4 regions of the Sporosarcina sp. E16_3 genome follow, and region 4 is predicted to be linked to each of the others. Evidence: riboswitches for the same ligand, from Rfam matches in the RefSeq annotation. Region 4 holds a riboswitch; each other region holds the start of a gene.
What was found. Region 4 has a riboswitch for S-adenosylmethionine ahead of I2483_RS13065 (cyclase family protein). Riboswitches for the same ligand answer to the same signal wherever they lie in the genome.
Positions count from the first base shown of each region.

Region 1: it holds a riboswitch for S-adenosylmethionine, as region 4 does, so the genes downstream of both, I2483_RS14120 (bifunctional homocysteine S-methyltransferase/methylenetetrahydrofolate reductase) here and I2483_RS13065 (cyclase family protein) in region 4, are expected to answer to the same signal.
Region 2: it holds a riboswitch for S-adenosylmethionine, as region 4 does, so the genes downstream of both, metK (methionine adenosyltransferase) here and I2483_RS13065 (cyclase family protein) in region 4, are expected to answer to the same signal.
Region 3: it holds a riboswitch for S-adenosylmethionine, as region 4 does, so the genes downstream of both, metA (homoserine O-acetyltransferase MetA) here and I2483_RS13065 (cyclase family protein) in region 4, are expected to answer to the same signal.

Region 1 covers NZ_JADPRX010000025.1:24,485-27,854, reverse strand. The annotation lists gene I2483_RS14120 (bifunctional homocysteine S-methyltransferase/methylenetetrahydrofolate reductase) at 1-1,534, opposite strand, end outside; SAM riboswitch class I at 1,693-1,801, opposite strand; gene I2483_RS14115 (hypothetical protein) at 2,158-2,355, shown strand; gene I2483_RS14110 (ABC transporter substrate-binding protein) at 2,800-3,370, opposite strand, start outside.
Region 2 covers NZ_JADPRX010000029.1:14,916-18,285, reverse strand. The annotation lists gene I2483_RS15055 (gamma carbonic anhydrase) at 1-260, shown strand, start outside; gene metK (methionine adenosyltransferase) at 542-1,738, opposite strand; SAM riboswitch class I at 1,929-2,046, opposite strand; gene pckA (phosphoenolpyruvate carboxykinase (ATP)) at 2,229-3,370, shown strand, end outside.
Region 3 covers NZ_JADPRX010000031.1:7,078-10,447, forward strand. The annotation lists gene I2483_RS15540 (PepSY domain-containing protein) at 1-94, opposite strand, end outside; gene I2483_RS15545 (hypothetical protein) at 275-1,033, opposite strand; gene metA (homoserine O-acetyltransferase MetA) at 1,095-2,003, opposite strand; SAM riboswitch class I at 2,105-2,212, opposite strand; gene I2483_RS15555 (hypothetical protein) at 2,396-2,575, shown strand; gene I2483_RS15560 (PP2C family serine/threonine-protein phosphatase) at 2,748-3,370, opposite strand, start outside.
Region 4 covers NZ_JADPRX010000022.1:17,159-20,528, forward strand. The annotation lists gene I2483_RS13060 (FadR/GntR family transcriptional regulator) at 12-704, shown strand; SAM riboswitch class I at 1,001-1,115, shown strand; gene I2483_RS13065 (cyclase family protein) at 1,343-2,080, shown strand; gene I2483_RS13070 (immunoglobulin-like domain-containing protein) at 2,512-2,991, opposite strand; gene I2483_RS13075 (hypothetical protein) at 3,183-3,370, shown strand, end outside.

The DNA.
Region 1 (3,370 bases), on a different contig from region 4:
TCGCCTCGTATACTTCAATAATCTTCTCCGCGCTATAGATAGGCTGCGTGATAAAATAGTCGGCTCCAGCTTCTATTTTTTTCTCTAATCTTTCCACGGCGCGATCTAAATGCCGCACATTCGGATTAAAGGCCGCTGCCACAGTAAAGGACGTCTTCTGTTGCAATGACTTCCCAGACTTGGAAATGCCTTCATTGAATTGCTTTATGAGTTGGATCAATTCAAAAGATGTCATATCGAATACAGACGTTGCTCCGGGGAATTCACCGATTTTTGTAGGATCCCCCGTAATTGCCAATAACTCAGTGATACCTAATGTGTGTAATCCCATGAGATGTGACTGCAATCCAATTAAATTGCGATCACGACACGTAATATGGACAAGAGGCGTTGCACCAATATTTTGTTTAACAAGTGACGCCATTGAAGCATTACATATTCTTGGTGTTGCCAATGAATTATCGGCCAATGTAATGGCATCCACACCAGCATCCTTTAACGCCTGCGCCCCCTTAAAGAACTCACTCGTATTTAAATGTTTGGGTGCATCAAGTTCAACAATTATCGAATGCCTTTTTTTCACTGTTTCAAGCAATGTTGGCAGTTTCGATTCCTTTGACGGTGACTCTACAATCCCTATTTCCGCTTCCTTCTTTTCAATAAATTTCTCTTGAATCGGTTCACGATTTGTAAGTCCCTTCACAAGTGCACGAATATGTTCTGGCGTCGTACCACAACATCCACCTATTAAACTGACCCCTTCTTTTCGAAAATTCATTGCTAATTTCTCAAAATATTCAGGCTCATTTTCATAAAACAATTTCCCATCCTTATATCCTGGATAACTAGCATTTGGATACACTGAGAGTAATGCACGCTTCATTAATGGAACCGTTTCTAAAGATTCAAGCATATGATGGGGACCGAGGCGGCAGTTGACACCAACGATATCCGCGCCTAGATCTTCCAACTGTTGCAAAGCATCCGCTAGCTCCAACCCATTTTGAAGTACCCCAGCTTCATGCATCGAAACGTTCGTAATAATTGGGATATCTGTCTCCTCACGTGCAATTTTCAGCACCGTTGTTAATTCATCAAAATCGTAATAAGTTTCTAAAAGTAGGCCATCCACTCCTTCTAGAAGTAGGCAATACAATTGTTCCCTAAAGCTGCGCTTGATTTCCTCCTCGGTACCAATGGATGTTCGAGACCCATGAATACCCCCGATAGTCCCTAGGATGAACGTATCTTTACCAGCGGCTTTTTTGGCAATTTGGACTGCTGCTTTATTTATTTTTTTTACACTGTCCTCCAAACCATAACGTGCTAACTTAATATAATTGGCGCCATACGTATTCGTTTGAATAATATCCGCACCTGCCTCTATATAGGCCCGATGGATGTGAAGCACTTGTTCAGGATGCGTCAAGTTCAGCTCCTCAAAACATAGATCCACACCGTGTGTATAGAGAAGAGTTCCCATTGCTCCATCACCAATCAAAATGCGTTCTTTCATAGTCTCTACTAAATTCATTACTATCACTTACTCCTTTCACTTTCCTCGAGTCCCGCCCCAAAACTTTTTCCTCGTTCTTTAAAATAAGTTACTTATTGGAATAAATTATTAAAATAAAAAAGAGCCTCTTCCTGTGTTACATAAAGGAAGTAGACTCTAAATCTGAATAAGTCTTCTCCTCATCTACCAAGTCGTTTTATCGACTTGCTGGAATTAGCACCATGCCACAAAATGGCGGTTGCTGAGGTGTCATCGGGCCAGTCCCTATACCTCTCTAGATAAGAAAAACTATTAAGTTGGTTTTGCTTCGTTACGTTATTACAGACTTTACATCATTGTTGGAAAATTAGCAACACATTTACATAAATTAATTAATTGTTTCATAGTTTCAGTTTGTTTTTTCACCCAAACACCCTAGTTACTTGAATAGGATTTTGCTATCCTTGATATAATTAATCAAGTCCCCTCAGCTACACTCACCGATTTCATTCAAGAAAAAGAGAGCTGAACGCACATAACAATATTACGACTAATGACCACCGTCCCCACCATAACCCTGCATATAATAAACTATAAGAACAATAACGAACGACCAGTATACTCAGTTGTTGTTCCCATCAAATTGAAGGGAGGTCATTGACTTGAAAACTTCCTTAGGCATCTGGATTGGTTGGCTAGCAATAATTTTAGCGGCTGCAGGGTTCTTTTATGCACCTTATTGGTTAGGTGGTGGCGCACTCGTTTTAGGCTTAGTCTGTTTAGCTTCTCCACAAAAAGCATTGGCATGGATTTCAATCCTGCTTGGAGCCATTGTGATAGTAATTACGATGTTCCAGTAGCTGGATCATTAGTGATAGTTCAAGGCGTGTTTGGGTTCCCCACCATACATGCCTTTTTTATTTCATTTGATTTGTATGCTTGCGATCTATTATGTAGTTTGAAATAGAGAATTTCATTGAATTCGCTACAGCGCTAGGGGATGCCTCCCGCGCTAAGCCAAGCAGCTACGCCGCCTTACAAGGGCTCCGGCTACCCCTTGTAAGGCGCCTTCGCTCAGTTTATTATAGGTATTTCATTTGTTCAACATTTATAGTTAACTTTTTCGCAGTCCAGCCACATGAACGGGACCCCAAAACGTCGTTTGTGATAAAGTATCATAAAAAAGAAGCGGTGGAAAAGTAAATTATGTATAAGAAAAAAGCCCTGTGAAGCGAGTAAACATCGCATCACCAGGCTTTTTTCTGTTTCGACTTTTTTTGTTATTTTATTTCATTTCATTAATATTACTTCCTCAAGAAGTAATCCTCAATATCATCTAGCATTAAGTTCGCTGCTAAAACACCACCAGCAGTGTTCCAAATGATATCATTTACTTGTGAGACGTTTCCACTTTTCGCGACATTTAGATTTTTAAATAGTGGATCCTCAATCCAGTCGTTTGTAAGCTTCGTTGCTTCGTTATCCCCAGTTTCATAAGTAAAGTAAAAGAGTACATCCCCGTCCATTGCAGGAATCCGTTCTTTCGTAAGACCTTTTTCAGCAAAATCATCCACATCTTGTCCATCTGCACGCGCAAATCCAAGTTGATCTAGAATCACACCTGAGAAGGAATCTTTATGGTAAATGCGTACATCTCCCGCCATAAAGCGAACCATTGATATTTTTTTCTTCGTTTGGTCCCCTAATTCAGTTTTGATTGTTTCAACGCGATTATTATATGCACCTAATACCTCATTACCTTTTTCTTCTTGATTTACTGCTTTCGCATACAATTTAAAGTTTTCCTGCCAATCCCCGCGAAGTGTTTCTGCAAAAACAGTTGGGGCAATTTTACTTAACTGTTCGTAAACTGCT
Region 2 (3,370 bases), on a different contig from region 4:
TACATAGTTGTACGGTGAAAAAAGGGGCACTTATCGGCATGGGTTCTATTATTTTGGACGGTGCTGAAATTGGCGAAGGGGCATTCATTGGCGCAGGCAGTCTCGTGCCGCCTGGTAAGAAGATTCCGCCGAATATGCTAGCACTCGGGTCGCCAGCCAAAGTTGTGCGTGAGCTGAATGACGAAGATCGTGCGGATATGGAACGGATTGTTCAGGAGTACGCCGAAAAAGGGCAGTATTATAAGAGTTTGCAACACTAATGAAAGAGCTGCCCTTGAAGGCAGCTCTTATTTTTTTACGTATAAAAAGATCACTAAGCCAATTAGCACAAAAAACAAAACAACCCCAACTAGTAGCAACAAACCTATTAAGCTTAAAGCCCCCATACTTTCTCCTCCTCAATCGTGTTTACTTTATAACAATTGTAACAGTTGATTATTGCTCGTCTAATGAGAGTGTGTACACTACGCCAAACCAAACATCCTCGACAGAAAAAAAGCCGGAAGACAGAGAGACCCTGGCTTCCGGCGTTTATACTAAATTATTTCCCTGCTAACTCTTTCAACGCTCCAGCTTTATCCGTTTGTTCCCACGGCAAATCAATGTCTGTACGGCCGAAGTGACCGTATGCAGCTGTTTGTTTGTAAATTGGACGGCGCAGATCTAGCATTTTGATGATACCTGCTGGACGAAGGTCAAACAGTCCACGCGTAAGCTCAACAAGTTTGCTTTCATCTACAGTGCCTGTCCCAAATGTATCAATAGAAATCGATACGGGTTGTGCAACACCGATTGCATAAGCTAGTTGCACTTCACAACGATCTGCAAGTCCTGCAGCCACAATGTTCTTCGCAACATAACGAGCCGCATATGAAGCTGAACGGTCCACTTTCGTCGCATCTTTCCCAGAGAACGCACCACCTCCATGACGCGCATAGCCACCGTATGTGTCGACGATGATTTTACGGCCAGTAAGTCCTGCATCTCCCTGAGGTCCCCCTATTACGAAACGGCCAGTTGGATTAATGAAGTACTTCGTGTCTTCATCAATTAAATCAGTTGGTACAACCGGGTTAATGACGAATTCTTTAATATCACTTTGGATTTGCTCAAGTGTTATTTCAGGGTGATGTTGCGCTGAAATAACAATTGTATCGATTCGTACAGGTTTATTGTTTTCATCATATTCAACAGTCACTTGCGTTTTCCCATCCGGGCGTAGATACGTAAGCGTTTCATCTTTACGCACTTGTGCAAGTCGGAATGATAATTTATGGGCTAAGCTGATTGGTAACGGCATCAGTTCCGGTGTTTCATTACAAGCGTAACCGAACATCAAACCTTGGTCACCTGCTCCAATTGCTTCAAGTTCGTCATCAGTCATCGAACCTTCACGTGCTTCAAGTGCCTGGTCAACGCCTGCTGCGATATCAGCTGATTGCTCATCGATTGCAGTTAAAACCGCAGATGTTTCCCAATCAAAACCGTATTTCGCACGTACATAACCAATTTCTTTAACAGTTTCACGCACAACTTTCGGAATATCGACATATGTTGTCGTCGTAATTTCCCCTGCAACAAGGACAAGCCCTGTAGTAATTGTCGTTTCACATGCAACACGCGCATTCGGATCTTCTGCCAATATAGCATCTAGAATAGCATCCGAAATTTGGTCACACATTTTGTCTGGGTGTCCTTCAGTTACCGATTCTGAAGTAAATAGTCGGCGGTTTGTCATTTTATTTCCTCCTTATATCCTACGAGATTGATACGGTACTCATATGTCCCATGTAGAGTCTTTTCTATATAGAAGAGACTACAAGCCATTGCGAGCTCTATACACGAGGATTAAGGGCGATATCATATAAAAAGCCCTTCGCTCACGTACTAATACATGAGGAAAGGCATGATTTCATAAGCACCTTTCACTCTTATCATACAAGGACCGTGCCTTGCTACAGGTTTGGCACCTTCGCGCAGACAAAATGTCTTTGCAGGTTGCCGGGTTTCATTGGGCCTGACCCCTCCACCAGCTCGGGATAAGAGTATCCGTTCAACTATATATGCTACGAAAAATCCTGTTGCATGTCAAATCTTTTTACCCATTTCACGTATAAATACTTGAGGTTTGAATTAGTATAGTTTATTATTCTTAATGTGTTATACTAATTCAATAATGTGATGACACCCAATTGATTGGGACTATATGCAAAGGACGGTACATACTTATGATATCTGCGAAAATTAGTGATGACCTTAACAAACTTCTTTCTGGTAAGAATGTAAACATTCAACTTTCAGTTCCACAACTTGTTGAAAAAGCTATTTCACGTGGTGAAGCTCAATTGACATCAGATGGAGCGGTTACGGCTCAGACAGGAAAATATACAGGTCGTTCACCAAAGGACAAATATATTGTTGAGGAAGCGTCCTCCAAAGACAAAATCGATTGGGGCAACGTCAATCGTCCAATCTCTTCTGAAATTTTTGATTCATTATATACTAAAGTAATTACACATTTAAAAGCAAAAGACGAGCTGTTCGTCTTCAAAGGTTTCGCTGGCGCAGATCCAGCTTCACAATTATCCATTCAAGTTGTGAATGAATTTGCATGGCATAACCTGTTTGTTCACAACTTGTTCATCCGCCCAACTGAAGAAGAGCTCATGAAACATGAATCACAATTCACAATCGTTTCGGCTCCTTCATTTAAAGCAAATCCTGCAATCGATGGTACGAATTCTGAGACATTCATTATCGTATCGATGGAAAAACGCATTGTTCTTATCGGCGGAACTGAATACGCTGGCGAAATGAAAAAATCAATCTTCTCAATCATGAACTACTTGCTTCCTGAAAAAGGTATTATGCCAATGCACTGTTCAGCAAACGTTGGTGAAGACGGCGATGTTGCACTATTTTTCGGTCTTTCTGGAACAGGTAAAACAACACTTTCTGCAGATGCAAACCGTAAATTGATCGGCGATGACGAGCACGGCTGGTCTGACACTGGCGTCTTCAATATCGAAGGCGGTTGCTACGCAAAATGTATTAATTTATCACAAGAAAAAGAACCTGAAATTTTCGGCGCAATTCGTTTTGGTTCCGTTTTGGAAAACGTTGTCGTAGACCCGGAAACACGCATTCCTGATTACGATGATGGTTCATTGACTGAAAACACGCGTGCGGCTTATCCTATCCAAGCAATTGATAACATCGTTGACCCTTCTGTTGCTGGTCATCCGAAAACAATTGTGTTCCTGACAGCAGATGCATTCGGCGTATTACCTCCAATCTCGAAATTAACAAAAGAGCAAGCAATGTATCACTTCCTAAGTGGTTTCACTTCGAAACTTGCAGGAACTGAGCG
Region 3 (3,370 bases), on a different contig from region 4:
CCATCGCCTGATTGATTGTAATCCTTCGGTATTGTGGGTTCTGATAATGTTCATGCCAATGTTGATTTTGATTATGTCGATTTTGATTTGTCACCCAATCTCCTCCAATTCGATTATCCCGTTGTCCTTAAGATTCTATTCAAGGATCGGCGAATATCTGCTGAATCTCTGAACTTATAACTGAAAATACAATTAATCTGGCCTAAGTACATGATTTTCACTTTCGACTTGCTTAAAAGTGGTGATGTTTTTCATCATTAAATAGCCATCCCTTTTAATCAACGTTCTTCTCTGTTTCTTCCTGCTTTTGGCTCGCCATTAGACGCGTTGAAACTTGATCCGATCTAGTCAATAATTTGGATATATATGAAGACGTCATGTTATAGCTACCCTCTATTTTCTCTGATAAAAAGTGGGTTCGCTCGAATAGGACAAAGCGCAGATAATCCAGTTGCCTTATTATTTTCCCTAGCATCCCTTCTTGGTTGTCCAACCTACTAATCATGTCTTTTTGTACATCATTTTGTTTCAATATTTGCTCGGACAATAGCTTTTGGTAATCTAACTGTTCATTCATTTTGACCACAATTTCCTCATTTGCAGAAGTCAGTGTTTCCATACGATTTACAATTTCTTCATTTGTCTGGCTGACCTCATTCACTTTCTCGATGAATTCTTGATTTATTATTCGCTCATGCTTTAACGTACGTTGTAACATTTCGTTTTTTGTTTCTACTTTTTTTAATGATTCCATAACCTCAATACCAAATTTTTCATGTCGGATATCACTTTTCTTGATTTCATTCAAACGATTATGGATTGATTTCAATTGATTGGATTGTGAATTCTTCTGTTGCTTAAGTAAGGTTTCCATGATATTGAACTGATCGCCAACTGAGTGAGTCGCTTCGCTCTGTTCCTTCATCCATTCCGCTAATGGATCTATTTTGTAGTGTTCTTGATTCATCCCTAAAATGTCTACATTATTTTTAAAAACATCCGGGTGCCCATTTCTGTTTATAAACAACCCCATCCCTCATAACCCCCTTATCGTATTAGCTTATGCAATTCACGACAAAAGGGTCATTAAGTAGTTATTCCCATTCATAAGGTGTTTCTTGATACACATAATAATTAAGCCAGTTGGAGAAGAGCAGGTGGGTATGAGAGCGCCACGTATTCAATGGTTCTTTGCTTGGATCATCATTTGGAAAATAGTTTTCAGGGATATCAATGGCAACTCCTTTTTGCAAATCACGGGCATATTCTTCCGCCAGCGTATCCGCATCATATTCCAAATGACCTGTAATCATAATATGTTTATTGTCTTTAGAGATGACGATGAATGCCCCTGCATCCTCTGATTTGGCAAGTAAGTGTAGACGAGGTTCATTTTCGATTTCCTCTGTTGAAACGGATGTATAACGTGAATGTGGTGCTTTAAATTCATCATTAAAGCCACGCGCAAGATTAATCGTCGGATCGGATAGGCGATGCGTAAAAACGCCTGAACATTTTTTCGGCAATTCAAATTTCTCGATTCCATAATGGTGATAGAGTGCCGCTTGAGCACCCCAACAAATATGTAAAACAGAAGTTACATGTTCTTTTGACCATTCCATAATCTCCGTTATTTCTTTCCAGTAATTAACGTCTTCAAATTCCAAATGTTCTATTGGGGCACCCGTAATGATTAATCCGTCGAAACGACGATGTTTCACTTGTTCAAATGTCGTATAAAATGCATTTAAATGTGTTTTACTAACGTTTTTTGAATCATGAGTGGCCGTGTTCATAAACGTAATATTTACTTGTAGCGGTGTATTTCCTAATAGACGTAGTAGCTGCAACTCGGTTCTTTCTTTTTCAGGCATTAAATTTAAAATAGCGATGTTCATAGGACGTATATCTTGGGATGTTGCGCGTTCCTCATCCATCACGAATATTTTTTCCTTCTTTAATAGTTCCCCTGCTGGCAATTGTTTTGGTATGTTGATCGGCATCTGTCATCTCTCCCTTTTCGCTTTGGTTTGAATCTCATTATTCAACATAAAAAACCCACTTTTCTATAAAACAAGAAAAGAGGGTTTATTTTGGCTCTCTGTTCTTATCTCTCAAGAAAAAAATCTTGTTGGAGGTAGCACCTTCCTGACAATGTCAGAGGTTGCTGAAGCTTCATAGGGCCATATCCCTCAGCTTCTCTTGATAAGAATATTCAATTATTTACTATTATACTATTAAAACCACTATTGTAAACCGTCTTTTTTGATGATAATCACCGCAAGAAATATATTTATTTTAATTTTCCCGTTAATCCAACATGAAAGTTGCTGAATAATATTACTTTAGAAAGCCATATTAACGAGGCAATGAAAAAATGAAGGGAGTTGTTAGAATGGGAAGAGATGACAACAAAACTGGTGGAAATAACGCACGGTCATTACCACAAACGCCGAAAAACCAAAAAATAAAACCGGCTGACATGAAAGAAGAAATGGCCCGCGAGTTTGCTGAACTCCGTTCCCTGCAACCAAAACGCGAACGAATGAACGCAAATGAAAAGAAGAGAAAATGAATTCTTTTCTTAAGAAGATCTACTGAAAACCGCCATGTAAAAGATAAGACCTCGCATAAGTATCATTCTTGTGCGGGGAATTATTTATCCTTAGCCTATATCTGATATAAAGAGCTTTGATTTCATTTAACTCAGGTGATTTCAAATTCTTTTCCTTCTGCGATTTTCCCCTTCACCCAAAATGATTGCTCGGGATGCTGCCTTCCTTTTCTACTTCCACATTCCACGCAATAATTGTTGTACTGTCTCGTACATTCTGTCTTTCGATTTCCATCAACAGCTGCGAAATACCTTCATCAAGCTCTTTTTCATTCAGTGTAGCAACAAGATTTGACGGATCCGAAAAAGGTTCCCCCGGGCATTCCACTAAACCATCAGTCGACAATAAAATAAGGTTGTTCCCTCTTCTCAATTCCCTCGTCCCCGACGTGTAGCATGGTACTGCTTGCCCAAACGTATTCACTTGACCAATCCACTCAAAGAACTGCCTTTGATTGAGTTGAAATTGGTTCAGGGCTATCAGGTCCTGGTGTAATACATATGCTAGGCAATCTCCAACGGAAAACCACCATACATAATTAGCTTTCCTGACAATGATGAGACAAGCCGTTTCTCCTGTGACACGCCTGCATTTATCCAGAAATTTCTCGGATTGAAAAATTTTAAGTAGTATCACTTCCAAATATTTAAAATCCAGAGATTCCTTCATTTCTAAAATTTCTACAAAATCTTCTTTATGCTGTTCAATTGTGTCAATGACAAGTTTCGCACTTTCTGCACTTTTATGTGCATCCA
Region 4 (3,370 bases):
GGAGGGTTGAAATGAAAGAATATAAAATGGACACTGTCCGTAGAAGCACCCTCTCGCAACAGGTGTTAGAACAAATTGTTCAGCTATTAATGAGTGGGCAGCTGAATCCGGGGGATAAATTGCCTCCAGAAATGAATTTGATGGAACAATTTGACGTTAGCCGGCCTGTACTGCGGGAAGCGCTTAGCTCTTTGGAGACCTTGGAAATCATTACGAGAAGGCCGCGCGGAGGTACGTTTATAAATGATAGGGTCGGAAGTAATCCATTTAAGGTAATGCTCGCGCTATCGATTAACAATGTTCCTGCGATCATTGAAGCACGCATGGCGTTAGAGTTGGGGCTTGTCACGATTGCAGCCGAGAAGATATCGGATGAGCAACTCGAAAAGATCAAAGAAACAATTGATAGCATTCAAGAAAATGCTGATAGTGATTATGGTCGTTTAGATAAGGAATTCCACAGATTGATTGCACAAAGCGCCAACAATCCAGTCGTCGAAGGAATGATAGATTCCCTGCTCATTACGCATGAGAAAACAGACAGCTTAATCACCTATCGAGAGCCTGATATTACAATTGAGCATCACTTAGCCATCTATGAGGCGTTGAAAAAAAGAGACCCGTACGAATCATTCACACAGATGTACAGGCATTTAAGCTATGTAAGAAAGAAAATAATGGCAGACTATAAGGAAAAACAGTAGCATCGAAAAGTTGGTACATACTTATGAGCTTTTTTGTTTGTCTAACTTGTCCGAGGGAAAAAGATGTGACTATATATGTAGAACAAATGAATGCCTATATTAACTGAGAGAAGGCGCGTTACAAGGGGTAGCCTCGCCCTAAGACTGGTGGGCGAAGCTGCTCGGCATCCCCTAGCGTCGCGGCGAATTTAATGGGATTCTATATCATCATATATATATAGAAAGTTTTATATATTCTGTATTGACAATTCATTCAGGAACATGTATTGTACTATTTAACAACTAAATACGTAACTTTCTTATCCAGAGAGGTGTAGGGACTGGCCCGATGATACCTCAGCAACAGACTTGTAAAAGTACTGTGCTAATTCCAGAAGCTTAAGTGTAATGCTTAGGGCTTGTAGATAAGAAGAGCAAAAAGCGATTATGCCAAAACCTCTTCTTGAAATTTAGAAGAGGTTTTTTGTTTCGTCTAGGCTCCGGGCGCCAGATGCTAGGGTCATAAGCTAAAGCTACTCTGCGGCAAAGAACGCCGCTACGCATCTTCATCTTATGCCTGTCGCATCTAAGCAGGCGCCCTTCGCTTTTGTTTTTTCTGGAGACTAAAGTTACCTTCAAAAGATGGAGGGAGAATTATTATGTCAAACGAATTAATCGATGCAATTGCTTTGTTAAAAAAGAAAGAATGGGTCGATTTAACACATACCTTTGGACCCGAATCACCCCATTTTTCAGCATTTGATGCAGCAGAGTTTACGACACTATTCGATCATGATGATGGTTTTTTTGCACAGAGCTTTAAATTTGCAGGACAGTATGGGACACATATTGATGCACCAATTCACTTCGTACGTGATACAAGATACTTGGATGAATTGGGTTTAAAAGAATTGGTATTACCGCTTGTTGTCATCGATAAATCAAAAGAATCCGATGCAAATCATGATTTTACATTAACTGTTGAAGATATTCTGAAGTTTGAAGCTCAGCACGGACAAATTGAGGCAGGTACATTTGTAGCACTACGCACAGATTGGAGCAAACGCTGGCCGGATAACGAGGCTTTTTGCAATAAAGATGCCGATGGGAATAACCGTATACCGGGTTGGGGTCTTGCTGCTTTGCAGTTTTTATTTGACGAAAGAAAAGTGAAAGCAGTTGGTCATGAAACATTCGATACCGATTCAGCCATAGACTTTCAAAAGAACCAAGCTCTTCTAGGCGAATATTACGTTCTTGAACAAGATACCTATCAAATTGAGCTATTAACAAACTTGGATAAAGTGCCTGCAAAAGGCGCAGTCATTTTTAATATCGTCCCTAAGCCGGAAAAAGCATCGGGATTCCCAGTCCGCTCATTCGCGATACTGCCATAAAAAAAGAGTCCGCTCATTTGCGCTCCTGCCGTAAGAAAAGAAAGAAGGTCCGCTCATTTGCGCTCCTGCCGTAAGAAAAGAAAGAAGGTCCGCTCATTCGCGCTCCTGCCGTAAGAAAAGAAAGAAGGTCCGCTCATTTGCGCTCCTGCCGCAAGAAAAAAAGAAGGTCCGCTCATTTGAGCTCATGCCGCAAGAAAAGAAAGAAGGTCCGCCCATTCGCGCACCTGTTGTAAGAAAAGAAAGAAGGTCCGCTCATTTGCGATCCTGTTATAAGAAAAGAAACGGATTGGCGTCAACGCATCATGGCAACAAACTGACAGAAGAGCAGCAATGTGAAAAATTGGAATTCATAGTGGGCGTGGCGAAGGAAGTTTGGGGATAAAAACTGATAAACCGGAACAAGGCTCATATGCTTTGTTCCGGTTTATTTATTATTCCACTGAAAACAGCGCGGCAACGGATAGTTCGTGCATTGGCTCACCTGTTGAAATAAAGGTTTTCACAAGACGGTATTCACCTGGAATCAGTGTCACGCCGAGTGCGTCGACCGAAAAAGTCTGGTTTGTTTTACTGCCAGCTGACAACATATTTCCATAGTCTTTGAAAGACGGGTTTTTTAAGAACACGGCATCTGAGTAGGTAATCATATACCACTGGTCATCTTTATTTACTTCTATATGATAAAACTCGCCTAACTGGTAATCGGATGAGCTGTCGTTTCGCACAAGCGTCTTAATGACGGGAGGCGAACCGATGAATGAATCTTCGTCCAATACAAGAGATAAACCTTCTTCTGATGAAAACATTTCCTGATCGGGCACGGGATCAGGCAGTGTAGAAACTGCTGGTTCTATCCCGCAGGCGGAGAGGGGTAGTATAAGAACAATTGCAATGGACAGTATTTTTTTCATGATGGACATACCTCCACTTCTAGCATATACCTTTGAGGGGGGGATAAACCTTGATTGAAATCAATAAATAGCTGTGGATAAGGTGATTCCTCTGACGATTAATTAGGTGTTATCCACATGTGGGTAAAATATAATGTGTAAATGAAACTTCATCCAATTGTTTTCGTATAACAGAGAAAGGGGTGGAGTCAATGAGACAGGAAATACAAGAACGACAAATGGAATTGACGATGATACGCACTGAGCGCGACCGGGTGACAAGGCGTCTTGGGGGCGCGGAGGTAAAACTTAAAGAAGCTATTATCCAACGTGATAACTTGCATGAAAAACTTACAAAAGAACAACAGGATGTAGTAAAGCTTGGTAAGTTTTCTTTTAT